DNA from 2 places in the Polaromonas sp. P3_B1 genome. Region 2 is predicted to be linked to the other one. Evidence: predicted binding sites of a transcription regulator. Region 2 holds the regulator's gene; the other holds the start of a gene.

Region 1 (14,278 bases), on a different contig from region 2:
TGTCGCACTTCATGATGCCGCCGAAGATGTTGACCAGGATGCCTTTGACATCGGGGTTCTTCAGCATGATCTTGAAGGCTTCGGTGACTTTTTCAGCCGTCGCGCCGCCGCCCACGTCCAGGAAGTTGGCCGGCTCGCCGCCGAACAGCTTGATGGTGTCCATGGTCGCCATGGCCAGGCCGGCGCCGTTGACCAGGCAACCGATGTTGCCGTCCAGGCTGATGTAGGCCAGGTCGAACTTGCTGGCTTCGACTTCGGCCGGGTCTTCCTCGTCCAGGTCGCGGTAGGCGACGATTTCGGGGTGGCGGAACAGCGCGTTGGCGTCGAAGTTGAACTTCGCGTCCAGGGCCATGACTTCGCCCTTGCTGTTGCGGTTCAGGGGGTTGATTTCAACCAGCGACGCGTCGGTGTCCATGTAGCACTTGTAGAGCTTTTGCAGGATGTCGACGGTCTGCGGCACGGAGTCGGCGGGCATGCCGATGCCGGCTGCGACTTCCTTGGCTTGCGCGTCGGTCATGCCGACCAGCGGGTCGACAAACACCTTGATGATTTTTTCGGGGTGGGAGTGGGCCACCTCTTCGATGTCCATGCCACCTTCGCTGGAGGCGATGAAGGCCACTTTTTGCGACTCGCGGTCGGTCACGGCCGAGACGTAATATTCTTTCTGGATGTCGGCGCCGTCTTCAATATAGAGGCGGCGGACTTTCTGGCCTTCGGGGCCGGTCTGGTGCGTCTTCAGCTGCATGCCCAGGATTTCGCCGGCGATGCGCTTGACATCCTCAATGGTCTTGGCAACCTTCACGCCGCCACCCTTGCCGCGGCCGCCCGCGTGGATCTGCGCCTTGACCACCCAAACCGGGCCGCCCAGCTTCTGGGCGGCTTCCACCGCCTCTTGCACCGTGAAAGCCGGAATGCCGCGCGGCACAGGCACACCAAAATTGCGCAAGATTTCCTTGCCCTGGTACTCGTGAATTTTCATGAAAAACCTTCAGAATTCAGTAAAAGAGGGGGTGCAACTGGGATTTGGGCAGGGCTGTGGGGTGTCGGAAACAGGCCACATCAGCTCAAAAAACCACGTCGGCGGTCACTGCAGGCAGCAACGCAGAACTGTATCATGGTGCGACGCACAATTCTTGTGCCCGGCTTACACCCCGAAATAGCCCAAATTGGGCGGTTTTGAGGTGTTTTGGCCTGCCAAGGCGGCCCCCTGTATTTGCCTTATTTGCGTATTTCATTTCTATTTGCAGTCCTGGAAGTCCCCATTCATGCCCAAAGTTTTTATTGACGGAGAAGCCGGCACCACGGGCCTGCAGATCCGCGAGCGGCTGCAAGCCATGCCGCAGATCGAGCTGGTCAGCATCGCGCCCGAACTGCGCAAGGATGCGGCCGCCAAGCGCGCACTGATGGCACAGGTGGACATGGTGATCCTGTGCCTGCACGACGACGCAGCACGCGAATCCGTGGCCATGATCGATTCGCTGCCCGGCAAGAAGCCCAAGATCATTGACGCCTCGACCGCCCACCGCACCGTGCCCGGCTGGGTTTACGGCTTTCCCGAACTCACGCAGACCCAGCGCGCCGCTGTGGCGGGCGCCGAGCGCGTCGGCAACCCCGGCTGCTACGCCACCGGCGCAATCGCGCTGATCCGACCGCTGGTCGACGCCGGCGCAATACCGGCCGATTTCCCCCTGAGCCTTCCCGCTGTGAGCGGTTACTCCGGCGGCGGGCGGCAAATGATTGAAGACTACGAAGCCGGCACCGCGCCCGCGTTTGAGCTCTACGGCCTGGGCCTGAAACACAAGCACCTGCCCGAGATCATGAAATACACCGGCCTGTCACGCCGCCCGGTGTTCATTCCCTCGGTCGGCAACTTCAAGCAGGGCATGCTGGTGCAACTGCCGCTGCACCTGGACCTGCTGCCTGGCAAACCGACCGGCGCGCAGTTGCATGACATGCTGGCCAAACATTACGCCGGCAGCGAATGGGTGACCGTTGAAGCCGCGCCCGAATCGAACAAGCTGGACGCGCTGGCGCTCAACGACACCAACAAGATGGAACTGCGCGTGTTCGCCAATGAAGAGCACCGCCAGGCGGTGCTGGTGGCGCGGCTGGACAACCTGGGCAAGGGTGCTTCTGGCGCCGCCGTGCAAAACCTGAAATTGATGTTGAGCTTGTAAGCTCAGTCCTCGTCCGTTTGCGACACCACGCGGCGTATCACGTCGCCGCCAAAGCCCCGGGCCGCCAGAAACCGCATCTGTTTGGCGCGGCCTGCCGCATCGGGCGCCGGCCCTTCAAACTTCTTGCGCCAGATCTCGCGGGCGCGTTCCAGCTCACTGCCCTTGAGGCTGTCCATGGCACCGGCCACGCGCTCCGCGCTGAGGCCCTTGCCCAGCAGCTCATGCTTGATGCGCGCCGCGCCAAAACGGCCGGCGCGCCGGTTGATCACCGACTCGACCACGCGCGCCTCGCTGATGAAATCCTTGGCCTGCAAGTCGTCCAGCACCTGGGCCAACTGGCCCGGCGTTTCTTCATGCGGCGCAAGCTTGCGTTCCAGTTCAGCCCGTGAATGCTCACGCCCTGCCAGATAGCGCAGGGCGCGGCCCTTGAGTGAAAGGCCAAAACCCGCACGGGAGGCGGGTTTGGCTGGTTTGTGATCTACCGGATTTTCCATGGTCAACAGGCCAGGCCCCACGCAGATGCTATCTTTTTAATAGCTATCAGTGCATGCTCCAATTGGGCCAGGCCTTCTCGCATTAAAAATCAGGCGGCAGCCTTGGCGGGCTTTTCGACCTTCTCGGCTTTTTCAGCCTTGGCAGGCTTTTCAGCCGGGGCGTCGACACTGCCGGCAACCTGCACCAGCGGGATGCCCAGCGATTCGCGCACCTTGTTTTCGATCTCGATTGCGAGTTCGGGGTTCTCCTTGAGGAACTCACGCGAGTTGTCGCGGCCCTGGCCGATTTTTTCGCCGTTGAAGGCATACCAGGCGCCGGCCTTTTCGACGATGTGGCCGGCTACGCCCAGGTCCAGCACCTCGCCCAGGCGGCTGATGCCCTCGCCGTAGAGGATGTCGAACTCCGCCGTCTTGAAGGGCGAGGCCACCTTGTTCTTGACCACCTTGACGCGGGTTTCGTTGCCGATCACCTCTTCGCCCTTCTTGATCGAGCCGATGCGGCGGATGTCCAGGCGCACCGAGGCGTAAAACTTCAGCGCATTGCCGCCGGTGGTGGTTTCGGGCGAGCCGAACATCACACCGATCTTCATGCGGATCTGGTTGATGAAAATAACCGTGCAATTGGCCTTTTTGATGGTGGCGGTGAGCTTGCGCAGCGCCTGGCTCATCAAACGGGCCTGCAGGCCGGGCAGCGAGTCGCCCATTTCACCTTCGAGTTCGGCCTTGGGCGTGAGCGCCGCCACCGAGTCGACGATGATCAGGTCCACCGCGCCGGAGCGGGTCAGCGAGTCGACGATTTCAAGGGCCTGCTCGCCGGTGTCGGGCTGGGAGATCAAAAGGTCTTGCAGGTTGACGCCCAGCTTTTGCGCGTACTGGATGTCCAGCGCGTGCTCGGCGTCCACAAAGGCGCAGGTGCCGCCCAGCTTTTGCATCTCGGCGATGACCTGCAGGGTCAGCGTGGTCTTGCCGGACGATTCAGGGCCGTAGATTTCAACCACCCGGCCGCGCGGCAGGCCGCCCACGCCCAGGGCGATGTCCAGGCCCAGGGAGCCGGTGGAAACGACCTGGATATCTTCAATCACTTCGCCGTCGCCCAGCTTCATGATGGTGCCTTTGCCAAACTGCTTTTCGATCTGGGCCAGTGCGGCCTGCAGGGCCTTGGCCTTTTCGGTGTTCAGGGCGGCGCTTTGCACGGGGTTTTGGGCGGGGTTCAGCTTGTTGGTCAGTTCCATGAAAAACTCCTTGAAAATCAATGATGTAAAAACTTGTTGCCTGGATTCCAGCCTCTGCGTTTAATCACAGCCCTGGATGCATGACCAGTACTTTATGGGCGCTATAAAAATAAGTAAACCCTCTTTTTAGTCAGTTTGCCTGACCAATTGGGTTAGCATCTTTCCATGACGCAAACCACACACCCAGCCCCCATGGCCAGCCCCTTTGGCGCGACCGAGGCCGGCTGGCGACAGACCCACCTGGGTCGGCTCATGGGCCATGCGCTACGGCGCTTTGACGAGCGTGTGCTCTCGCTGATGGCCAGCAGTGTGGAAGTGCCACTGGCGCTCTCCAACCTCGCGGCGCGCGACCAGGTCGGCGCCGCCCATATCCACATCACGCGTCACCTGGCCGTAACCGGCTCGCGCCTCACGGATCTCGCGCAAAGCGCCGGCATGAGCAAACAGGCCATGGGCGACCTGGTCGACCAGTGCGAGGCCTGGGGCCTTGTGACGCGCCAGCCCGACCCGCATGACAAGCGCGCCCGCCGCGTGGTGTTCACCGAGTCGGGCCTGCTCTGGCTGGAAGCCTTCCATCAGGCCGTGCGCCAGGCCGAGGACGAATTCCGCCAGGCCGTGGGGCATGATGTGGCCACCGTGGTGGCGCTGGGGCTGGAAGCGTATGCCGGCGCTTGATCACGTCGGCGTGTCAGCAAAGCTGAAGCCGCAAAAGCCTAGAATTTGCTGAAGAACACAAACCCGCCCGCAGGCCGCAACAGGCCGGCAAATGGAGACTGGAGACAACCATGCGTATTCTGATTGCCGAAGACGACCAGGTCCTGGCCGATGGCCTGTTGCGCACTTTGCGCGCCTCCGGTGCGGCGGCCGACCACGTGGCCAGCGGCACCGAGGCCGACGCCGCGCTGCTGACCAACACCGAATTCGATTTGCTGATCCTCGACCTGGGCCTGCCGCGCATGCACGGCCTGGAGGTGCTCAAGCGCCTGCGCGCTCGCGGCTCGGCCATGCCGGTGCTGATCCTGACGGCCGCCGACAGCGTCGAGGAGCGCGTCAAGGGCCTGGACTACGGCGCCGACGACTACATGGCCAAACCGTTTTCGCTGCAGGAGCTCGAAGCCCGCGTGCGCGCATTGATACGCCGCGGCATGGGCGGCGCCAGCAGCACCATCAAGCACGGCCCGCTGGTCTACGACCAGGCCGGCCGCGTCGCCACCATAGACGGCCAGATGCTGGAGCTGTCGGCGCGCGAGCTCGGTTTGCTCGAAGTGCTGCTGCAGCGCGCCGGCCGGCTGGTCAGCAAGGACCAGCTCGTGGAACGCCTTTGCGAATGGGGCGAGGAGGTCAGCAACAACGCGATCGAGGTTTACATCCACCGCCTGCGCAAGAAGATTGAAAAGGGCCCGGTGCGGATTGCAACGGTGCGCGGGCTGGGCTACTGCCTTGAGAAAATCCCTGGTTAACACCTCTTGCCCCTTCCCCCGCTGGGGGAAGGCTGGGATGGGGGCCCGCGGCCTCCCAAGCCTGAACTGCGGGGGCTATCCACCATCGTCAGCCCCCATCCCCACCTTCCCCCAAAGGGGGAAGGAGCCAAAACACCAGGCCCTTGATGTGGAGCAACCCAGCCTGTGGCTCTGAGACTTTTTCAGCGCGAACGCCGCAGCCTCTTCGGCGAGATCCTCGACTGGATGCTCACGCCGCTGCTGCTGCTGTGGCCCATCAGCCTGGCGCTGACCTGGCTGGTCGCGCAGAACATCGCGGGCAAGCCTTTTGACCGCGCGCTCGAGTACAACGTGCAGGCGCTGGCCAAGCTGGTGGTGGTCAAGAACAACCAGGTGCAGTTCACCCTCACCGCGCCCGCGCGCGAGATCCTGCGCGCCGACGACACCGACCTCGTTTACTACCAGGTGGTGGGCACGCAGGGCGAGCACCTGGGCGGCGAGCACGACCTGCCCGCGCCGCCCGACGAAGACAAGCCCACCAACGGCGAGGTAAGGCTGCGTGAGGACGTGATCCAGGGCGAGGACGTGCGCGTGGCCTACACCTGGCTCAAGGTGGAGGTGAAGGGCGCACCGGCCAGCTCGCAACCGGCGCTGGTACTGGTGCAGGTCGCCGAAACGCTGGAAAAGCGCAAGACGCTGGCCACTGAAATCGTCAAGGGCACCATGGTGCCGCAGTTCGTCACGCTGCCGCTGGCCGTGTTGCTGGTATGGCTTGCGCTGGTGCGCGGCATCAAGCCGCTGGCCCAACTGGAAAAACGCATACGCGCGCGCAAGTCCGACGACATGAGCCCGCTCGACGAGACCGCGGTGCCTGAGGAAGTCGCGCCGCTGGTATCTTCCATCAACGACCTGCTGAGCCGGCTCAAGGTCTCTCTGACCACACAAAAGCGCTTCCTCGCCGACGCGGCCCACCAGCTCAAGACGCCGCTGGCGGGCCTGCGCATGCAGGCCGACCTGGCGCAGCGCGAGACCGACGCCGACGAGCTCAAGAAGTCGCTCAAGCACATAGGCCGCGCCAGTATTCGCGCCACCCACACCGTCAACCAGCTGCTGGCCCTGGCGCGCGCGGAAACCACGGGCCGCAGCCTGGCCAAGCAGCACATCGACCTGGTTCACATCGTCTCGGAAGTCATGGCCGACTCGGTCCCGCGCGCGCTCGAAAAACAGATAGACCTGGGCTACGACGGGCCCGACGCCGGCGACCAGGCTACACAGCTCGAAGGCAATGCGACTCTGCTCAAGGAGCTGGTGCGCAACCTGCTGGACAACGCCATCAACTACACGCCCGAGAAAGGCCAGGTCACGCTGCGGCTGATGACGGACCGCTTCAGCGGCGTGCTGGTGCTGCTGGTGGAGGACTCGGGGCCCGGCATTCTGGAGTCGGAGCGCGAACTGGTGTTCCAGCCTTTCTATCGCACGCTGGGCACCAATGTCGACGGTTCAGGCCTGGGTCTCGCGATTGTTCTGGAAATCGCCAAGCAGCACGGTGCGACGATCTCGATCGAGGATGCCGCACTGCCTGGCCATCCGCAAACGCCGGGCACGCGCGTCACCGTGCGTTTTGTCGGCATGGATGTGCCCGAGGGCGTGTAGCTCTCAGGGTACTGCAGGCGGCCAGCGGTCGTAGAGTTTGACGCCCACACGTTCACCCCAAAGCTCGATTTGCGCCGGTGTACCGGCATGCGGGTGGTTCGCACTGTTGCCGCGCACATAGCCCAGCGCCACGCAGGCGCCCGCCAGCGGGCTCCAGCCGACCGACGAAATCTCGCCCACCGATTTCCCGTCCAGCACGATGGCTTCGCCGCCCCAGGCGAAAGCATCGCCGGTGTCGAACACCAGCGTGACGAGTTTTTTGCGCAGCGCCAACCCCTGTGAATTGAGCAGCGCGGCCTTGCCGATGAAGTCGGTCGGTTTGTCCAGTTTGACGCTGAAGGCCAGCCCAGCCTCCCACGGCGTTTCGTCCGGCCCCAATTCGGCGCCCCAGGCGCGCCGGCCCTGTTCTATGCGCAAGGCGTCCAGCGCGTAGTAACCCGCGTCGCGAAGGCCCAGCGCCTGGCCGGCTTCCATCAGCGCAAGGTAGACATGACGCGTCATTTCAACCGGCACATACAGCTCAAAACCCGGCCCACCCACATAACTCATGCGCGCCGCGCGCACGCGCGCAAAGCCCAGGTCTATTTCTTTTGTCCATGAGAACTTCAGGGCCTCGGGCGACAGGTCGTCCGGGCTGACCAGCGCCAGCAGCTCGCGCGCCTTCGGGCCCATGAGCGAGAGCACCGAATACAGGGCCGACACGTCGGTCAGCACCGCGTGTTCGGTATCGGCTATGTGCCGCGTGATCCAGTCGAAGTCGCGCACGGTCTGCGCCGAGCCGGTGACGATCATGAAGCGGTCCACGGCTTGCCGCATCACGGTCAGGTCGCTTTCAAAACCGCCGCGCTCGTTGAGCATGGCGGTGTACACCATCTTGCCGACGGGCACGTCCATTTCGTTGGCGCACAGGCGCTGCAGCACGACCAGCGCGTCACGGCCCTGCAGCAGGTATTTGGAGAACGAGGTCTGGTCGTAGAGGGCCACGGCTTCGCGTGTGGCTTTCTGCTCTTCGATCATCCAGGGGAGCCAGCCGGGCTTGCCCAAGGTGTGCTCCGGCCTGGGCACGCCTTCCGGCCTGAAATAACTCACCCGCTCCCACCCATTCTTGCCACCAAACTCCGCCCCCTTGCCCGCCAGGATGTCATACAGCGGCGAAGTGCGCAGCGGCCTTGCCGTTTCCAGCTCCTGGCGCGGCCAGCGCATGGCGTAATGCAGGCCCAGGGTTTCGCCGGTGCGCTCGGCCAGCGCCTTGCGGTTGCCGGTGAAGCTGCCGAAGCGGCGTATATCCACATCCCACAAGTCGGTGCCGGGCTCGCCGCCGACTATCCATTCGGCCATGAGCCGGCCCGCGCCGCCGCTGTTGGCAATGCCGGCCGAATTGAAACCCGCGCAGACAAAATAATTGCGCAGTTCGGGCGCTTCGCCCAAGATGAAGTTGCCGTCGGGCGTGAAGCTTTCCGGGCCGTTGAGCAGCATCTTGACCTCGGCCGTCTCCAGGCAGGGCGTGCGGTGCAACGCGGCGGTCATCAAGGGCTCGAACTGGTCCCAGTCCTCGTCCAGCAACTCAAACTGGAAGGTAGCGGGAATCGGGTCCATCTTCCAGGGTTTGGCTTTGGGTTCGAAGCCGCCCATCACCAGGCCGCCGACTTCTTCCTTGTAGTAGATGTAGCCGTCCGGGTCGCGCATCACCGGCAGCATGGGATGTACCCCGGGAATCTTGCCGGTGACGATGTAAAAATGCTCGGCGGAATAGAGCGGCACGTTCACGCCCGCCAGCTTGCCGAACTGCCGCGCCCACTGGCCGGCACAGTTGACGAGGACCTCGCAGCGCACCTCGCCCTGCGCAGTCTTTACACCCACGGCCCTGCCGTTCTCGGTGATGACGCCCGTCACTTCGATGCCTTCCAACATCTTCACGCCGCGGTTGCGCGCGCCCTTGGCCAGCGAGATGCACAGGTCGGCCGGGTTGGCCTTGCCGTCGCCCGGCAGCCAGATCGCGCCCTGCAAGTCGTCGGTGCGCATGATGGGGTATCTGTCGCCGGCCTCTTGCGGTGAGATCTCATGGCATTCGACGCCAAAGCTGTTGGCCATGGCGACCTGCTTCCTGAGCACCTTCATGCGCTCGGGCGTGCGCGCCACGTTCACGCTGCCGCATTGTTTCCAGCCCGTGGCCAGGCCCGTCTCGGCCTCCAGCGAGGCATACAGCTCTATGCCGTACTTGCTCATCTGCGTCATGTTGCGGTTGGGCCGCATCTGGCCGACCAGGCCGGCTGCGTGCCAGGTGGTGCCGCTGGTGAGCTTGCCTTGCTCCAGCAACAGCACGTCGGTCTTGCCCATTCTGGCCAGGTGGTAGGCCACCGAGCAACCGGCAATGCCGCCGCCTACGATGATGATCTCTGCATGGCCGGGAAGTGTCGGGATGGTCATGGTGCGAGCCTCATGTCAAAAGGTGCAGGGCTAGGCCAGCCGTATGGCCATCACACCGCCCACAATCGCGCAGGTACCTGCGAAGCGGCGCACGGTAAAGGCTTCCTTCAGCAGCCAGCAACCGAGCAGCACCGCGAACAGCACGGAGGTTTCGCGCAGCGCCGCCACCGTGGCCACGGGCGCGCGCGTCATGGCCCACAGCGCAATGCCGTAAGAGCCCAGCGAGGCCAGCGCACCGCCGGTGGCCACCGGCCAGCGGTGGCGCGCGTAGTCGGCCATGGCGCGCCCGCGACGCGCCATCATCAAGAGGCCGAAGGGCCAGCCGTCGAGCAGGAACAAGGTCGCGACATATTGCAGCGCATTGCCCGAGGCCCGCACACCCAAGCCATCGACCACGGTGTAGATCGCGATGATGACCGCATTGGCCAGCGCAAACCCGACGGCCTTGCGCGCATGCAGCGCGTGGCGGCTCAGGCCCAGCACCAGCACGCCACCGCAGATGCCCACAATGCCGGCCCAGGCCATGGGGCTCAGGGTCTCGCCCAGTGTGACGCTGGCCGACAGCGCCACCAGCAGCGGCGCCACGCCGCGCATCAACGGGTAAGTGAGCCCGAGGTCGCCGTGCTTGTAGGCCTGCGTGGTCGCGATGTAATAGCCGATGTGAATCAGCACCGAAGCGCCGATAAAAGGCCAGGCTTCCACGCGCGGCAGCCCCACCAGCAGCACCAGCGGCAAGGCCAACACCGAGCCAATCAAATGAATGACCGCCATGTCCATGGACTTGTCGGCGCTGGACTTGACCAGCGCATTCCAGCCCGCGTGCAGCAGCGCGCCGAACAGCACGGCGCACAGCACCGGCCAGGTCAGGGCCAGGGTTTCAGGCGGCAAGCGAAGGCTCTGCGGCGGGAAGCGCGCAGCGCCGGGCCCGCGCCAGGTAATGCGCCAGCGACGGCGTGGCCTTGTCCGCGTCCTTCGCGAGGTCGTCCCAGAGGCGCAGTTTTACCGCGTCTTCGGCGCCGGGCTGCGCCATGAAACGCGCGGCTTCCTCCGCCGTAAAAATGCCGCCCTGCAGCAGCAAGCTGCGCTTGGAATCTGCCGAAAGGCTGGAGTGGTAGCCACGCCGGGCCGCGCACAGGTAGCGCTTGGCGTCCACATGCAGCTTGATCGCGTCCAGCACCGCATCCGGGAAAAGCCCGCGCAAAAACGGCAGGGCTCGGTACTGATGCACGTCGTCCACACCGCGCAGCGAAGGCGTCTCGCCCAGGTCGTGCAGCAAATGGCCCAGGTCGTGCAGCAGGGCTGCGGTGACGAGCGTGTCGCCCGCACCTTCGGCCTCAGCCAATGCGGCGGTCTGCAGCGCGTGCTGCAGCTGCGTCACGGGCTCGCCGCTGTATTGTTCGCCGCCGCGCTCTTCGAAGAGTCGTTCGATGTCGTCAAAGCTCAGCATGTGAATTCCTCAGAGGTCATGCATTCCAGGGGAGGGAATAGGTCTTGAGGTTGGTAAAGCTCTTGATCGCTTCCTGCACACCTTCCTTATACCCCAGGCCCGAATCCTTGATGCCGCCGAAAGGCGTGAGTTCCAGCCGGTAGCCCGGCACCTCACGTACATTGACCGTGCCGACATGCAGCTCGCTGACGAAGCGGTTGATGTAGTCCAGGCGGTTGGTGCACACCGCGCTCGACAGCCCGTAAGCCGTGCCGTTGGATATCTCGATGGCTTCGTCGATGTTTTTGAAACGAATCACCGGAGAGACCGGGCCAAAGGTTTCCTCGCGCGCCACCGTCATCTGCGGCTGCACATGGTCCAGCAGGGTCGGCGAATACAGCGCGCCACGGCGCTTGTTGCCCGCCAGCAGCTTGGCACCCTGCGCCACGGCCTCGCTGACGCGCGACTCGAACAGCATGGCGGCCTGTTCGTCGATCACCGTGCCCATGTCGTTGGCCTTGTCGGTGGGATCGCCGTATTTCCAGGCCAGGGTCTTGGCCCGCACCTGCTCCACGAACTCACCCGCCACCGCTTCGTGCACCAGCAGCCGCTTGATGGCGGTGCAGCGCTGGCCCGAGTTTTTGTAGGAGCCTTGCACGGCCAGGGTGGATGCTTCATCAATGTCGGCATCCTCCATCACGATGATGGGGTCGTTGCCGCCCAGCTCCAGCACCACGCGCCGGTAGCCGGCTTTCGACGCGATGTACTTGCCGATGGCAACGCCGCCGGTAAAGGTCACCAGGTCCACCAGCGGGTTGGTGATCAGTTCATCGGCGATCTCGCGCGGGTCGCCCGTCACCACGCTGAGCATCTCGGGCGGCAGGCCTGCCTCGTAGAGGATGTCGGCGAACAGGATGGCCGAGAACGGCACCTTCTCGGAAGGCTTGAGCACCATGCGGTTGTTGGTCGCGATGCTGGGCACCACCTTGTGCGCCACCTGGTTCATCGGGTGGTTGAAGGGCGTGATGGCGGCGATCACCCCCAATAGCGGCGAGCGGTGCGTGTAGACGCGGCGCTTCTTGCCGTGAGGCGTGAGGTCGCAGCTGAAGATCTGGCCGTCGTCCTTGAGCACCTCCGTCGCGCCGAACAGCAGCACGTCGCTGACGCGGCCGGCCTCATAAAGGGCGTCCTTCAGGCACAGGCCGGCTTCGGCGGTGATCAGGTTGGCGACCTCGGAAAGGCGCGACTGGATGATGGCGGCCGCGCGGTTCAGGATGGCCGCCCGCTCGTAACGCGTGAGCTGGGGCTTGTAAGCATGGGCCCTGGCGAAAGTTTGCCGCACTTCCTCCAGCGTGGCCTTGGGCACGGTGCCCAATAGTTTTTCGGTGTAGGGATTGAACACCTCTATGGCACGGTCGCCGCCTCGGCCCGAGCCGACCTTGCAGCCCGACAGGCGCATGGCATTGAGCTGCCGATCGCGGATGTATTGGTCAATCACACCATGCTCCCTTGTATGTCTCCCTTTCCCCGAGGGAGAGGGAACAAGAATCAGCCTTGCGCATAGTTCAGCGCCAGGTCAAAGGCATCAAAATTGCGGAAGCGCCGGCTGCGGTCCAGTCCGGGCAGCGCGCGGTTCACGATCAGCGGCACACGCTGCTCGCTCATGCCCCCGTGCGAGCGCAGCGGCACTTCGAGCGCCGAAAGGTCGTGGCGCGAAACCGAGGTGCCTATCACGGTGAAGCGCGCGGACACCGCCACGATGTCGCCTATGCGGTCGGCCGGCAGTTCGAAACGCTCGGCCGCCTGTTCACGCGAGAGCACCAGCTCCATGCCCTTGAGCGCCGCCAGCCGCTTGCGCGCGACCTCGATGTTGGTGCCCTCCGGCAGGTAGACCGTGGCGAAGGAGCCCAGGGCGCCGTGGTGCACCACATAGGGATCGGTGATGGGCAGGATCACGCGCGCGATGGTGGCGCCCAGCCAGTTGTCGAACCAGTCCTGCAGGTAGATCACGTCGGGCGTGCCGTCCATGGCCACCTTGGCGTTCATGCCGTGGTCGGCCGTGAGCACGATCACGCAGCCCAGCTCCTCGAGCTGCTGCATGTAGCCGTCCATCATGCGGTAGAAAGCGTTCGCGCCTTCGGTGCCGGGCGCGTGCTTGTGCTGCACGTAGTCGGTAGTCGAAAGGTACATCACGTCGGGCTTGTGCTTTTGCATGATCTTCACGCCGGCCGCGAAGACGAATTCCGACAGGTCGGCGCTGTAAACACCGGGCAGCGGCAGCCCCACCAGGCCCAGCACGTCTTCAATGCCGTTTTCTTCCAGCGACACCTGGTCGGCCTTCTCGGACGAAAAGCAGATGCCCTTCATCTGGTGGCCCAACAGCTTGCGCAGCTTGTCTTTGGCCGTCACCACCGCCAGGGACTTCCCCGCATCGGACAGCGCGGCCAGCAAGGTGGGCGCGCGCAGCCATTTGGGGTCGTTCATCATGACCTCGGTGCCGCTGACCGTGTCAAACAGGTAGTTCCCGCAGATGCCGTGCACGCTGGGCGGCGCGCCGGTCACGATGGAAAGGTTGTTGGGGTTGGTGAAGCTCGGCACCACGCAATCGCCCGTGAGGCCCGAGCCCAGCGCCAGCGTGCGCTTGAGCCACGGCATATGGCCCGTGGCTACGGCCTGCGCCAGGTAGTCAGGCTCGCAGCCGTCCACGCAGACCACCACCGTGGGCTTTGCCGGCAGCTTGTACGTCCTGCCGTTTACCTTCAGTTCGCCAGTCGCTTCAGCGTTTGCCACGTGAGGGCCCTTCCTTGTTTTTGTCCTTGCTCTTGTCCTTACGCGCGACGGCACTGCCGGCAACGAGCTTGACGGGAGCGGGCTTGTCGGTTGCGCTTTCTCCGGCCGCATCGGCCTGCGCCGCCTGTCGGCGCAAATCGTTTTCTATCGTGCGCGCCTTGCTTTCGATCACATGCTGGAACATCGCGCGGCCGGCCGCGTCGGCGTCGCGCGAAGCAATCGCCTTGACGATCAGCCTGTGTTCGTTGGCCGACATCGGCATCAGCCAGCCGTCGGCCAGGTTCAGGCGCCTGAACAGCGACAGCTCCTTGATGAGCTTGCGGTAGATCTCCGTCAGCTTGCGGTTACCCGCCATTTCGACAAGGCGGTCGTGAAAGCTCAGGTTCAGCAGGTGGTAGGCGTGCGGGTCTTCGGCCTTGACCGCTTTTTCCATGGAATCGACAAGGGCCTTGAGTTCCTTGACCTGGGCCATCGTGATGCTCTCCGCCAGGCGACGGCCCACGAGTTCGTCCATGGCCGCGCGCAGGTCAAAAATCTCGACGGCTTCGTCGATGGGGATGTCGCGCACAAAGACACCGCGGTTCTTCTCGGTGCGCACCAGGCCTGCCTCCTCGAGCATGCGGAAGGCCTCGCGCACCGG
Region 2 (14,278 bases):
GGGTCCAAGGTTCGAATCCTTGTACTCCGACCATCATTTCCCAGCAAAAAGCCCACTTCAGTGGGCTTTTTCATGTCCGCCTGGTTTTCGCTTTGCCGGATCAGGGCATTGCGCTCAGGATTTGAGAGGCCCGAAATTGGAGTTGCGCCAATATTCACGCACTTGTTCCAGCTTTTCCTGAAAATCCCGGAAATGCAGCGGCTTGCGTACATAGCTGTTAAGCCCGCCTTGAATCTCTTTTACCACCGGGGAGTATTTGGGCTCGGACGTCAGGATGACGATGGGCACGAAGAAGGTGCGAGGGTCGCCCCGCATGCGCTGGATGACTTGCTGCCCACTGAGGCCGGGCATATTCAGGTCCAGCATGACCAGCTCGGGTGGCTGGTCCTGCGGCCGGCCGCTGTAGGGACCTTCGCAGAAAAGGTATTCCAGGGCTTCCGCGCCGTTGCGGGCGACGATGACTTCATGGTCGGCGCCGTTTTCCTGCAGCGTCACCAAAGTCAGCTCGACGTGAGCGGGGTTATCCTCCACCAGCAGCATCGTTGGTCTGGGCATGTTTGCTCGCCTCCTTGGTTTTGACGGCCTTCGGGCTCGCGGCCGTAACCCCGAATATATACCTCCGGCCTTGACTGGCGGAGTCGGCGAAGTTCGCTGGTGTCGGATGAGGGTGCGGCTGGCGCCATGTCTGGCCTGCCCGGAGGGGATCGAACCCCCGACCCTCAGCTTAGAAGGCTGATGCTCTATCCAACTGAGCTACGGGCAGTCTGTGATGCAGCCGGGGGCGAGGACGCGCAGAGGCGGCCGCCGTTTCCAGCTCGTCGCGCATCATACCTTCAATCGACGGCCGCCGGCCCCACCGCCGGGGCCCAACTCAACGCTTTTCGTACTGCGTTTTGCCGAACAGCACCTCGCGCGCCTTGTCGTCGGTGATGGGCCTGCGCAATTCGGCCAGCACCTTGACGCCGCGCTGCACGGCGGGGCGTTCACTGACGAGGTCGAACCACTTTTTCAGGTGCGGGTAGTCGGCCCAGTCTATGCCGTGGTTTTCCCAGTTGCGCAGCCAGGGGAAGATGGCGATATCAGCAATGCTGTATTCATCGCAAGCGATAAAAGCGTGGGTGGACAGCTGCTTGTCCATCACGCCGTAAAGCCGCCTGGTTTCATTGGTGTATCGACTGATCGCGTAGTCAATTTTTTCGGGCGCATATTGGCGGAAGTGGTGGGTCTGCCCGATCATGGGGCCGACGCCGCCCATCTGGAACATCAGCCACTGCAGCACCTGGAACTTGAGGCGGTCGGTCTTCGGCAGCAGCTTGCCGGTCTTGGCTGCCAGGTAGAGCAGGATGGCACCGGATTCGAAGACGGAAATGGGCTTGCCGTCGGGGCCTACCGGGTCGACCAGGGCCGGGATCTTGTTGTTCGGGCTGATGGCCAGGAATTCGGGCTTGAACTGGTCGCCGGTGCCGATGTTGACGGGAATGGCCTGCCAGTCATGGCCCAGGCGCAGGCCGCATTCTTCCAGCATGATGTGGACTTTATGGCCGTTGGGTGTGGGCCATGAGTAAACATTGATCATCGGGGTGTCCTTGACTACTATGATGGTCGCTGCACTTTAAGAGAAAAGCGAAAACCATGTTCGAGCGCTTGAAAAAGGTCTTTGTTGCGGGCAAGGGGGACGCCGGCGATGGCTCCGCGTCCGACGAGGCCGTGTCCGAATGGGCCGGGACCCGCGGCTTTTCCTTCACCGGCATGGGGCAGGGCAAGGGTTTTGCGCTCAAGGGCAATGTAGGCGGCAAGCCCTGGAAGATGGAGCGCGGCCGCCCCTCGCGCGACTACATCCGCGGCGAAGAGCTGCGCGCCCGGGGCGAGCTCAAGGTCAACGACGACGTCACCGTCCTGGTCATGAACCGGGCCCTGAAGGACGCACTGGAAAAAAAGGCCTACCAGGCCTATACCGACACACTGCAGACCACGGCCGACCCGAGCATGCCGGAAGAGGTGCGCTGGCTGGCCATGTACCCTGAAGTCGGCTGGGAAAGCCTGCCCAAGCCTTTCTGGGAACGCTATGCGGTGATGGCCGACCACCGCTCGAATGCGATGGCTTGGCTGGACCCGCAACTGGTCGAGTTGATGATGTCCTGGCCCGAGCCGGCACCCGACCCGCAGGTGCCCTTTATCCTGATGGTGCTGCGCGGCAAGGCCTATCTGCGCATGCAGTACACCCCGGCCGACATGCCCACGCTGGAGCATGCGGCCCTGATTTTCACCACGGCCTGCGAGTCGGCAATTGCCGGCCTGTCCAACGACCTGACCTTGTAAGGCTTCAGCCGCCGCGCGTGATCGGCATTTCCACTTCACCGGGCATCAAAAGATGCTTGGCCAGTTCCAGCTTGGCCAGTGAGGCGCGGTGCACCTCGTCCGGGCCGTCGGCCAGGCGCAGGGTACGCTGGCTGGCGTAGGCGTAGGCCAGCGGGAAATCGTCCGACACACCGCCGCCGCCATGGGCCTGGATGGCCCAGTCGATGATCTGGCAGGCCATGTTGGGCGCCACCACCTTGATCATCGCGATCTCGGCCTTGGCGACCTTGTTGCCCACGGTGTCCATCATGTAGGCGGCTTTGAGCGTCAGCAGGCGGGCCTGCTCGATCATGCAGCGCGCCTCGGCGATGCGCTCGTGCCAGACCGACTGGCTGGCGATCGGCTTGCCGAAGGCGACACGGCTGTTCAGGCGCTTGCACATCAACTCCAGCGCGCGCTCGGCGATGCCTATGCTGCGCATGCAGTGGTGTATGCGTCCGGGGCCGAGGCGGCCCTGGGCGATTTCAAAGCCGCGGCCCTCGCCCAGCAGCAGGTTGGCGGCGGGCACGCGCACATTCGTCAGGCGCACTTCCATGTGGCCGTGCGGCGCGTCGTCGTAGCCGAAGACCGATAGCGGGCGGATCACGGTGATGCCGGGCGTGTTGGCGGGCACGAGGATCATGGATTGCTGCTCGTGGCGGCCGGCGTCGGGATTGGTCTTGCCCATGACGATGTAGACGGCGCAGCGCGGGTCGCCCGCGCCCGAGGACCACCACTTGAGGCCGTTGAGCACATAGTGGTCGCCGTCGCGCTCAATGCGGCACTGGATGTTGGTCGCGTCGGACGAGGCAACTTCAGGCTCGGTCATCAGGAAGGCCGAGCGGATCTCGCCCTTGAGCAGCGGGTCCAGCCACTGGTCCTTGTTGGCTTCGGAGCCGTAGCGGGCAATGGTTTCCATGTTGCCGGTGTCGGGCGCCGAGCAGTTGAAGACCTCGGCCGCGAAAGGCACGCGGCCCATGATTTCGCACAGCGGCGCGTACTCAAGATTGGACAAACCTTCAGGTGCTCGCGGCGAGTGCGGCAAGAACAGGTTCCACAGGCCGGCCGCGCGTGCTTTGGGCTTGAGTTCCTCGACCAGTTTGGTGGGAACCCATGCATCGCCCTTGGCGCGGTTCTCGGCGATCTCGCGGAAGAAGCGCGCCTCGTTCGGGTAGATGTGCTCGTCCATGAACTTGAGCAGGCGCGCCCGCAGTTCCTGTACTTTGGGGGTGTAGTTGAAGTCCATGAAATCTCCAGAACAGCTAAGGGATGTAAGGCGCGTTGGTGCAAACGTGTCGGCGTGCGGCGTGATGGTCGTCGTCAGCCCTGGCTTTTGAGGGCAAAGCTCCAGGCCATCTTTGCCAGCAGCGGCGCGCCGGCGGCCGAACTGACGGCCTGGGCGCTGGAAGCGGTACCGGCCTCGACCCGCTTGGCAATGCCCTGCAGGATGGCCGCGATGCGAAACAGGTTGTAGGCCATGTAGAAGTTCCAGTCGGCCTTGAGCGCTTCGGGTGTGGCAAGCCCGGTGCGCTCGCAATAGCGGCGTATGTACTCGGATTCCGTCGGTATGCCCAGGCTTTCGACGTCCAGCCCGCCTATGCCGCGAAACGCCCCGGGCGGGATGTGCCAGGCCATGCAGTGATAGCTGAAGTCGGCCAGCGGATGGCCCAGCGTGGACAGCTCCCAGTCGAGCACGGCCAATACGCGCGGCTCGGTGGCGTGGAACAGCAGGTTGTCGAGCCGAAAGTCGCCGTGCACGATGGACACCAGGCTTTCGTCGCGCGCGCTGGCCGGGATGTTGGCCGGCAGCCATTGCATCAGGCTGTCCATCTCGGTGATGGGCTGGGTGATGGAGGCGGCGTACTGTTTGCTCCAGCGGCCTATCTGGCGTTCAAAGTAGTTGCCGGGCTTGCCGTAATCGGCCAGGCCCCGCTCGGCGAACTTCACCTTGTGCAGCGCGGAGACCACGCGGTTCATCTCGTCGTAGATCTCGCCGCGCTGGGTTTTGTCCATGCCGGGCAGGGACTGGTCCCAGAGCACGCGGCCTTCGACGAACTCCATCACGTAGAAGGCGCGGCCTATCACGGACTCGTCTTCGCAGAGGCAATACATCTTCGGCACCGGCACATCGGTGCCCTGCAGGCCTTGCATGACCTTGAACTCGCGCTCCACCGCATGGGCCGACGGCAGCAGTTTGGCCACGGGACCGGGCTTGGCGCGCATCACATAAGAGGCCGTGGGCGTGAGCAGCTTGTAGGTCGGGTTGGACTGGCCACCCTTGAAGATTTCCGCCGTCAGCGGGCCCTTGAAGCCGGGCAGGTGGCTGCTGAGGTAAGCGGTGAGCGCGTCGAGGTCAAACGCGTGAGCGCCGGACACGGCCCGGGTGCCGACAAAGTGGTCGAAGTTGCTCATGCTTGAAGGGCTTGTCCCCGTGTGTTTATTTTTCGATTTCGGCTTCGGAAATGCGCATCAGGGCTTGCCGGTTGCGCACCACCAGGCCACCAGGCTCTATGCGTATGGCTTCCTCGCGCTCCATGGCCTTGAGTTCCTGGTTCACGCGCTGGCGCGAGGCGCCCAGCAACTGGGCCAGTTCCTCCTGCGCCAGTTGCAGGCCTATGCGCACTTCGCCGCCGTCCGCCAGGCTGGGCACGCCGTAGCTGCGCACCAGGTGCAGCAGCTGTTTGGCCAGGCGCGCGCGCAGGGGCAGGGTGTTGAGGTCTTCCACCAGGCCGAAGAGCTGACGTATGCGGCGCGCATGCAGGCGCAGCAGGGCTTCGTAGAGCTCCACGTGCTGGGTGAGTATCTTGCGCAGGTCGGCGCGCGAGACGCACAGCAGCGTGGTTTCGCCATGGGCATAGGAGTCGTGGGTGCGCCGCTCGCCGTCGAAGATCGCCACGTCGCCGACCCAAAGGCCGGGCTCCACGTAGGTCAGGGTGACCTGCTTGCCCGAAATCGAAGTCGAGCTCACGCGGATGGCGCCCCGTGCGCAGGAGATCCATTCTTCCGGCACATCGCCGCGGGCGCTGATGAGTTCGCCGTCTTTGTAGCGTTTGACGTAGGCGCATCGGAATATGTCGTGCCTCAGGGATGGGGACAGGGATGAAAACCAGCGGCCGTTGTTGATGGCCTCTCGTTCCTCTATCGTAAGAATGGGATCGTCCATGGTCTGTCTTTTGAGTGACTAACAAGACGTCCATTGTCGCTTGAGGGACCCGTCCGGCGCCAGCGGGCTGTCGCATGGGTGTCGCCCGGCAGCTGCCGGGGATTGGCGCGGTTTGGCGGAGGTCGCCGACTGGGCGGGCTGCGACCGGCCAGCCCGTGCAATGCTTGCCTAGCGGTAGTGCGGCGTGCGCTTGTTCAGGAAGGCGTCAATGCCTTCGCCGGCGTTGGCGTCGTGCAGGTTGCGCACGAAGTGGTCCTGCTCGCGGGCCAGCTGCTGGTTCAGCGTGTTGCCGGCCGCCTCGTTGATGAGTTCCTTGATGCTGGCCAGCGCGTTGGGCGCGCGCGCATTGAGGCTTTCGGCCAGTTGCAAGGCCTGGGCCAAGGCTTCACCAGGAGCGGTGACGCGGTTCACCAGGCCGAAGTCATGCAGCCGGCGCGGGCCTATGCGTTCGCCTGCCATCAGCAGTTCGCTGGCCAGCGCGCGCGGCAGGGCGCGCGCCAGGGCCCAGCTTCCGCCGCCGTCAGGCGACAGCGCCACCGTGCTATATGACATCACAAAAACGGCGTTCTCGGCAGCCACCACAAAATCGCAGGCGAGCACCAGCGAAAAACCGGCGCCGGCGGCCGCGCCTTCCACGGCGGCGATCACCGGCTTGGGGTAGGTGCGTATCGAATCTATCCAGTTGTGCAGGCCTTCTATGCTCTGGGCCTGCACCTCAGGCGCCTCACGCCGGTTGGCTTCAAGCCGCTGCAGGTTGCCGCCCGCGCAAAAAATCGCACCTTCCCCGGTGATGACCACGCTGCGGATGTCGGGGTTGTTCTCGGCGGCATTCAGCGCTTCAATGCCGGCGGCATAAATGTCAGGGCCCAGGGCGTTCCTGAACTCCGGGTTGCTGATCGTCAGGATAAGGGTCTGGCCCTCGCTGGTACTCTTGATTGCGCCTGCCATGTCAATTCTTTCGAGGGGTTGAACCGGCCACGGAGGCCGCAAGTTGCGGATCCCCACCAGCGGGGGCCGCGGAACTGGCTTTGCCAGGCCGCAGGCGCCGCCCCTTGGGGGGGAAGGTGCTACACGAAGTGAGCATCCGAAGGGGGGTTACTCTTCTTTATGCATGAGGCTGAGCCCGATGGCGCCGCGGCGGCGCAACCAGGGGGAGGGGCGGTAGCGCTGGTCGCCGTAAACGGTCTGCATGTTGAACAGCACTTCCAGCACGTTGGTGGGGCCGTAGCGGTCGCCCATGGCCAGCGGGCCCAGGGGGTAGCCGAGCCCTAGGGTCACGGCGGTTTCCAGGTCCTTTGGGCTGCAGATGCCTTGCTGGCAGATGTCGCTGGCGATGTTGACGATGGTGGCCACCACGCGCTGTGTGACAAAGCCGCCGCTGTCGCGGATCACGCTGACCGGCTTGCCGTCGCGGGCGAAAAGAGCGTGCGCTGCGTCGCGCATGTCGCTGCGTGTGGCCGGGTTGGTGGCCAGCACGCGCCGCTTGGTGGCCGCGTCGTCGATCAGCATGTCGATGCCGACGGTGCGCGCCGGGTCCAGGCGCTCCACCACGGCGACGGTGGTGATGTCAAAACCGAGCGGCGCGACCAGCGTGAGGGCCTGCGGCGAGGCGGAGGCGCCGGTTTCGATCCTGGCGCCCAGGTTCTTGAGCAGCTGCAGCAGTTCAGCGCGGCGCGAGGCCCGGGGCGAGACCCACACTGGTGGGAGTTCGTCCACCTGGGGAGCGGCTGGCTCGGCGGGCACCTGCATGGCGCCATCGGAATATCGGTAAAAGCCTTCACCCGTCTTGCGTCCCAGCATGCCGCCGGCCAGGCGCTGCGCGGTGATCACGCTGGGGCGGTAGCGGGCTTCTTCGTAGTATTGGTGGTAAATCGACTCCATCACCGGGTGGGAGACGTCGAGGGCGGTCAGGTCCATGAGCTCGAAGGGGCCCAGCTTGAAGCCGGCCTGGTCGCGCAGGATGCGGTCTATGGTGGCGAAATCGGTGACGCCTTCGCTGACGATGCGCAGCGCCTCGGTGCCGTAACCCCGGCCAGCGTGGTTCACGATGAAGCCCGGTGTGTCCTGCGCCTGCACAGGCGTATGGCCCATCTGCCGGGCGTATTGGCTGAGGCTTTCGCATACAGCCGGGCTTGTTTTCAGGCCCGCAATCACTTCGACCACTTTCATGAGCGGGACCGGGTTGAAGAAGTGAAAACCGGCCAGGCGTCCGGGGTGCTTGAGCCCTGCCGCGATGGCCGTTACCGACAGCGAGGATGTGTTGCTGGCCAGGACTGCACTTTCGGACACCAGGGCCTCCAGCTCCGCGAACAGCGCGCGCTTGACGTCCAGGCGCTCCACGATGGCCTCAACGACGAGGTCGCAGCCCGCCAGGTCGGCCAAAGTGCCGGCGAGCACCAGTCGATCTTTGTGCCCGGCGGCCGCGGCGGCTTCGAGGCGACCTTTCTCGACCAGCTTGTCCCATTGGATGCAGATGGCCTCGCGGGCCTTTTCAGCTGCGCCAGCCTGCGCGTCCATCAGCCTGACGGTGCTCCCCGCCTGCGCCGCGATTTGCGCTATGCCGCGTCCCATCGCACCGGTGCCAACTATTCCCACATTTGCAAAATTTACTTTCATGGGCGAATTATGGCTGAGCGTCTTTCGGCGAAGCCGCATGGCAAAATCCGGCCAGCCCATGAAATCCGCCGAGAAGTTTCTGAAATGCCTGCTTGGCGCTTTGCTGTTGGGGCTGGCCGCCAGCACTTCGGCCGCATCCCTGGGCCGCGTGCGCGGACCGGCCATTGTGGGCCGGCCCTTGGACCTCACGCTCTCCGCCCAACTGGACGGCACTGAAAATCCTTCTGCTGTCTGCCTGTCCGCTGAGGTGTTTTTCGGCGACAGCCAGGTTTCCCCCGGCAAGGTGCTTACCTCGGTCTCGCCGGGCGACGGTAGCGGTGAGGTCCTGGTCCGCATCCGCACGACGGTCGTGCTCGACGAGCCAGTCGTGACGCTGTACGCGCGCGAGGGCTGCCTGCAAAAGAATTCGCGAAGGTACGTCCTGCTGGCCGAGATGCTGGGCGACAACACCGGACCGGCGCCCTCAACCCTTCCGCAGGCGGCAGCTGTTGCGGCGGCAGCCCCAGCGCAGCCCGGCGCGGCAACGCCGACTCGCGCCGCCGCATCAAAAGCGAAGCCGCAAACCCGAGCTGGCACAGCGATGGCCTCTTCGCTGGCCGCGCCGCCTGGCCGCACCCCTGCCAAGGTGGCGGCTCCCGTGCCGGAGCGTAAATCGCGGGCTCGCCTGCAACTGGCCCCTGTTGATTTGTCCATCGAACGTGACCCTGTCCTTCGTTCGTCGCCGGAATTGCTGACGCTGCCAGCGGCCGATGCCCAGCAACGGGCCGCCGCGGCCGCGTTGTGGCAGGCGCTCAACGCCCAGCCGCAGGACATGGTGCGCGACAGCCAGCGCCTCAAGTCGCTGGAGTCCGATGTAGCCGCGATGCTGGCGCAAAGCCGCAAGACGGAACAGGCCGTGATGGAGCTGCGAGGGCAACTGGAGCAGGCGCGGCAGGAGCGTTATAGCAACTGGCTGGTGTATGGCCTGGGTGGTGTTTTGCTTCTCGCGCTGCTGGCGGTGGGGTGGTTATGGACGCGCAACCGGCGGTATGCGCTGCGCCTGAGTCCGTGGTGGGACGGGGAGGCCGGTCACGACAAGCCCAGCGAGTTTGCGGATGTCACGGGGCCGGCCTCCCGGTCCGCAGGTGTGATGCCGGCTCAAGGAGGCCAGCCGCATAACGCAGGGGTGGACCTGGACCTGGAAGCGCTTGATTTCGACAGTACGCGCAAGTTGCCCGCGGCCGGGCCGGCATCGCAGCAGGCCCGGCCGGCTGATGCTGCTGCGGACCGCCCCGAGTTCCTCCCAAGCCTGGGCGGTTTCAGCGGCATGCCCCGTATCGTCAATGCCGAAGAGCTTTTTGATGTGCAGCAGCAGGCGGACTTTTTCGTGTCGCTGGGCCATCCCGACAAGGCGGTGGACGTGCTGCGGCTGCACATCACGGACAACGTGGAGACGAGCGCGCTGGTCTACCTGGACTTGTTCGACCTATACCACAGCCTGGGCCGCAAGGACGACTACGATGCACTGCGCAAGGAGTTCCACCGCATGTTCAATGCCCAGGTGCCGGCCTTCGACGACTATGCGATGGACACGCACGGCCTGGAGTTCTACGTCTCAGCCCTTACGCGCATCGAGTCGCTGTGGCCCACGCCCAAGGTGCTGGACGTGCTGGAAGAGTCGATCTTTCGCAAACCCGATTCGCGCAGCGAGGTTTTCAGCCTTGCGGCTTACCGCGAACTGCTGTTGCTGCACTCCATCGCGAAGAAGATCATTGCCCGGCCCGTAGCCGCCGGGGAGGATGCCGCTGCGCAGGCGCCTGTTCTGCCCACCCAGCCGCAAGCGAGCAGCTTCGGCCCGACCAACATCCTGCCTTTGTCCGCCCGGCTCCAGGAAATGCCGCCGCCGCTTCCTGTGGCTCTTCCCGTTGCGGTGGCTCCCGGCTTCTCCACTGAAATTGCGCCGAGCACCGACCTGACGCGACCACCCGTTTCGCCGCGGCTGGGATTGGATATTGACCTGAGTCAGGGAGTCGACGAGGCTCTTGCACCGCTGCCGGCGATTGCGGTGGCGGGCCTGCCACCCGAAGCCGGGGATTTCAGCAACCTTATCGAATTCGACCTCGACGCTCCGCCCCCGAAGGCTTAGGAGGGGCTGCTTTAGGTGCGGCGCGCCGCCTCAGCGCCGCACTTGCAGGGCGCCTGGATTCACGATGTTGGTAGGCGTGCCCTTGATGAAATTGACGACGTTGTCAAAAGCCGCGCCAAAGTAGAGCTCGTAGCTGTCTTGTTCCACATAGCCGATGTGCGGCGTGCAAATGCAGTTTTCGAGGCGAAGCAGGGCATGGCCCTGCAAGATGGGCTCGGATTCAAACACGTCGATCGCCGCCAGGCCGGGGCGGCCGCGGTTGAGTGACGCAATCAGCGCCTCGGGCTCTATGAGTTCGGCGCGCGAAGTGTTGACCAGCAGGGCGGTGGTCTTCATGCGCGACAGGTCTTCCAGTGTCACGATGCCCCGGGTTTCGTCGTTCAGGCGCAGGTGCAGGCTCAGCACGTCGCTTTGCTCAAAAAACTCGGCCTTGCTTGCCGCGACTTCATAGCCGTCGGCCTGGGCCCGTTCGCGTGAGGCGTCGCGGCCCCAGATGATGACCCGCATGCCGAAAGCCCGGCCATAGCCGGCGACGATTTGCCCGATCTTGCCGTAGCTCCAGATGCCCAGCGTCTTGCCTTTGAGGACGGTGCCTATGCCGAAATTAGGCGGCATGGAGGCTGATTTGAGGCCGGCCTGCTGCCAGGCGCCGTGCTTGAGGTGGGCCACGTAATGCGGGATGCGGCGCGTGGCGGCCATGACCAGCGCCCAGGTCAATTCTGCGGGTGCCGTGGGCGAGCCGGTGCCCTCGGCCACCGCGATGCCACGTTCGGTGCAGGCCGCAACGTCGATGTGCCCTCCGACGCGGCCGGTCTGCACGATCAGCTTGAGTTTGGGCAGTTTTTCGATGACCTGGCGATTGAGCTGGGTCCGTTCCCGGATAAGGACGATGACGTCGGCATCCTTAAGCCTGACGGACAGCTGTCCTATGCCTTTGACGGTGTTGGTGTAGACCTTGGCGGGATAGGCCTCCAATTTGGCAGCGCAGTTCAGTTTTCGCACTGCGTCCTGGTAGTCGTCGAGGATCACAATATTCATGCCGATATTGTGCCTGCAAGATTTTTCTTCCTTGCGGGAAGGGCTACCCGAACGTACTCATTTTGTATCGCCAGGAAACCTGCTGCGGTATTTCAGTCTGGCGGCCGCGCGCCGCGCAGGCTCATGGGCCTTTGCCGCAGGGGGGCAAGGGTGGGCGGGGCTTACTGTTTACTGCAGCGCGGCCTCGCGCTGGGCCATGCGATCAAGCTCCGCGCAGACGTCGGCCATGCGGCCCGAGATGACCATGCGGCCGGCGCAGGTCGGGCCGACATTGGCGTCGAATTCGCGCACGATGCGCAGGCGGCTGGGCGCAGGGCGTTTAGGCATGGCCTTGCCGGCTGGGGTGGTTTCGCGCAGGGCCGCGGCGGCACCCGAAGAAAAAGGCAATGCCAGCTGGCCGTTTGCGCGCTGGGCACGGGCAGGGGCGGAATATCGGCCGGACCTGGTTGCGGGGACAAACCAGGCTGCCAGCGCCTGCGCGGGAGCCAGCAGGATGGACAGAAGGGGTGAGTGTGAAAAACTGACGATTCCCATGATGAACTCCTGTATGAGAGAGGTTTACACAGGCAGGATTTCGAACCGGCAAAGAGACTGGGCCGGCGGGGCCGCGCACCAGGGTGTTGGCCGCAACGGCCAAACGCCCGCCACCTGGTGCGTGGCCGGATCAACGGGTTACATCAGCATGGTGTTGCGTATCAAGCCGACAGCCAGGCCTTCGAGTTCAAACGGCTCACCGGGCTCGACCACAATGGTTTTGAAGTCGGGGTTTTCGGGCAAGAGCTCAATAAGATTCTTGTTACGGCGAAAGCGCTTGACGGTGACTTCATCACCCAGGCGGGCCARGACGATCTGGCCGTTCTTGGCTTCCTTGGCCTGTTTGACGGCCAGCAGGTCGCCGTCCATGATGCCGATGTCGCGCATGCTCATGCCGCGAACCTTGAGCAGGTAATCGGGCTGGCGCTGGAACAGGCCGCTTTCAAAATAATAGGTTTGTTCGATATGTTCCTGCGCGAGAATCGGGCTGCCAGCAGCAACCCGCCCTACCAGAGGTAGGGCGAGTTGGGCCAGGCTTTGCAACGGCAGGGAAAACTGTTTGGTGCGCGATTCGTTGATGGAGCGCAGAGTGTCGCCGCGCAGGCGTATGCCGCGGGAAGTGCCGCTGACGAGTTCAATGACGCCTTTGCGGGCGAGGGCCTGCAGGTGTTCTTCGGCGGCATTGGCGGATTTGAAACCCAGTTCGTTGGCGATTTCGGCGCGGGTGGGTGGTGCGCCGGTGCGTGCGATGGCGCTCTGGATCAGTTCAAGGATTTGTTGCTGGCGCGCCGTGAGCTTGGGGCCTTCGGAGGGAAAATGCGGAAAATCGGCGAGGATGCTCATGGCGGGACTCCTTGGTTCTCAGTCAGGTCTGGGTGAACAGCGGTTCGTAGCCCGTGACCTGTTTTAATATCCAGTACCTGTATTTTCATCCAGTTTTTAAAAGATTGCAAGACCACTTTCCATGCACCCTCAAAATATTGTGATTCTGGGCACCGGCGGCACCATTGCCGGGCGGGCAGCCAGTGCGTCGGATAACATCGGCTACACCGCCGCCCAGGTGGGTGTCGAGGAACTGCTCGCCGCTGTCCCGGCTGTGGCGCAAGCCGGCTCGGTGCTTACGGAGCAGGTCACGCAGGTCGACAGCAAGGACATGAGTTTTGCGGTGTGGGGCAAGCTGGCAGAGCGCGTGAGCCATTTCCTGGCGCAAGCGGATGTTCAGGGCATCGTCATCACGCATGGAACCGATACGCTTGAAGAGACCGCTTTTTTTCTGCAGGCGCTGCTCGCGCCAGCCAAGCCGGTAGTTCTGACCTGCGCGATGCGGCCAGCCACGGCCCTGGTTCCCGATGGGCCTCAAAACCTGCTTGACGCGGTGGCAGTGGCGCGGCATGCAGGCGCGCGGGGCGTGGTCGCGGTGTGCGCGGGCGTCATCCATGGCGCTGCGGATGTACAGAAAGTGCATACCTACCGGCTCGACCCTTTCAGTTCGGGCGACGCCGGCCCCATAGGGTACGTGGAGGAGGGGCAACTCCGGTTGCTGCGAAACTGGCCGCAAGCCCAAGCCGGTCGTGCGCAGGCCGCCGCCCAAAGCATCGCCAGCCTGGCGGGAGCCGCCGCCGTGCCTCGGGTAGAAATCATCATGAATTACGCCGGAGCCGGCGGCGCTGTCGTTCGGGCTCTGCAGGCAGAGGGCGTGCAGGGTCTGGTGGTGGCAGGAACCGGCAACGGCAGCCTGCACCATGAGCTGGAGGCGGCCTTGCTCAAGGCCCAGGCTGCGGGCATCCAGGTGGTTCGCGCAAGTCGCTGCGTCGCAGGGCGGGTGTTGCCGACGCCTGCCGACGCGATACCGGGTTCCGAAGGCTTGAGTCCGGTCAAGGCCAGGGTTCAGCTGATCCTGCAACTGCTGGCCTGAGCCTCTCGGGCCAGCCGCGCAGGCGGGCCTGGCTTCGAACAATCCATTCCTTGACCACGCGGACCTCCCATGCAAACCCCGTACGAACTCGGCAACCAGAACCAGACCACCACCTGGGAAGCCTGCATCCGGTTTTATGAAGCGCTGGCGCTGCGTCATCCCGCCGTCCTGCAGTTCTCGCAGATTGGTGTTTCTGATGCCGGCATACCCATTCATGCGGGCATCGTGAGCGCAGACGGCGTGTTTGATCGTGAACGCATCCGGCAAGCCGGACGTGCCGTCTTTTTCAACAACAACGGCATACACCCCGGCGAGCCCGAAGGCATAGACGCCTGCATGGCTCTGGTGCGTGATTTATGCCTGGACCCCGCGCGACTGGCCGCGCTGGGCGGCACGGTTTACCTGTTCATCCCGGTCTACAACGTCGATGGCAGCTGCAACCGCGGCGATACCAGCCGCGCTAACCAGGACGGCCCCGAGTCCTTCGGCTTTCGCGGCAACAGCCTGCACCTGGACCTGAACCGCGACTTCATCAAGTGCGACAGCCTCA

The links. The regulator LexA, encoded in region 2, represses DNA repair genes until DNA is damaged. The targets are predictions, from matches to a motif close to ACTGTATNNNNATACAGT.
Region 1: recA (recombinase RecA) is a predicted target of LexA. The motif match lies at 3,975-3,992, and genes of this name have one in related genera.

Annotation. Positions count from the first base shown of each region.
Region 1 covers NZ_JBFUGK010000042.1:24,456-38,733, reverse strand. The annotation lists gene sucC (ADP-forming succinate--CoA ligase subunit beta) at 1-979, opposite strand, end outside; gene argC (N-acetyl-gamma-glutamyl-phosphate reductase) at 1,266-2,177, shown strand; gene recX (recombination regulator RecX) at 2,180-2,671, opposite strand; gene recA (recombinase RecA) at 2,761-3,903, opposite strand; gene AC1DXS_RS20795 (MarR family winged helix-turn-helix transcriptional regulator) at 4,096-4,578, shown strand; gene AC1DXS_RS20790 (response regulator) at 4,689-5,363, shown strand; gene AC1DXS_RS20785 (sensor histidine kinase) at 5,535-6,995, shown strand; gene AC1DXS_RS20780 (GcvT family protein) at 6,999-9,422, opposite strand; gene AC1DXS_RS20775 (EamA family transporter) at 9,453-10,310, opposite strand; gene AC1DXS_RS20770 (phosphonate degradation HD-domain oxygenase) at 10,300-10,869, opposite strand; gene phnY (phosphonoacetaldehyde dehydrogenase) at 10,886-12,307, opposite strand; gene phnA (phosphonoacetate hydrolase) at 12,397-13,638, opposite strand; gene AC1DXS_RS20755 (phosphonate utilization associated transcriptional regulator) at 13,625-14,278, opposite strand, start outside.
Region 2 covers NZ_JBFUGK010000044.1:32,047-46,324, reverse strand. The annotation lists tRNA gene AC1DXS_RS21355 (tRNA-Pro) at 1-33, shown strand, start outside; gene AC1DXS_RS21350 (response regulator) at 115-555, opposite strand; tRNA gene AC1DXS_RS21345 (tRNA-Arg) at 687-763, opposite strand; gene AC1DXS_RS21340 (glutathione binding-like protein) at 872-1,576, opposite strand; gene AC1DXS_RS21335 (hypothetical protein) at 1,633-2,319, shown strand; gene AC1DXS_RS21330 (acyl-CoA dehydrogenase family protein) at 2,324-3,583, opposite strand; gene AC1DXS_RS21325 (phosphotransferase) at 3,658-4,749, opposite strand; gene AC1DXS_RS21320 (Crp/Fnr family transcriptional regulator) at 4,775-5,500, opposite strand; gene AC1DXS_RS21315 (oxepin-CoA hydrolase, alternative type) at 5,669-6,448, opposite strand; gene AC1DXS_RS21310 (3-hydroxyacyl-CoA dehydrogenase) at 6,596-8,116, opposite strand; gene AC1DXS_RS21305 (hypothetical protein) at 8,154-10,241, shown strand; gene AC1DXS_RS21300 (D-2-hydroxyacid dehydrogenase family protein) at 10,272-11,279, opposite strand; gene AC1DXS_RS21295 (hypothetical protein) at 11,448-11,813, opposite strand; gene lexA (transcriptional repressor LexA) at 11,952-12,656, opposite strand; gene AC1DXS_RS21285 (asparaginase) at 12,778-13,728, shown strand; gene AC1DXS_RS21280 (M14 family zinc carboxypeptidase) at 13,798-14,278, shown strand, end outside.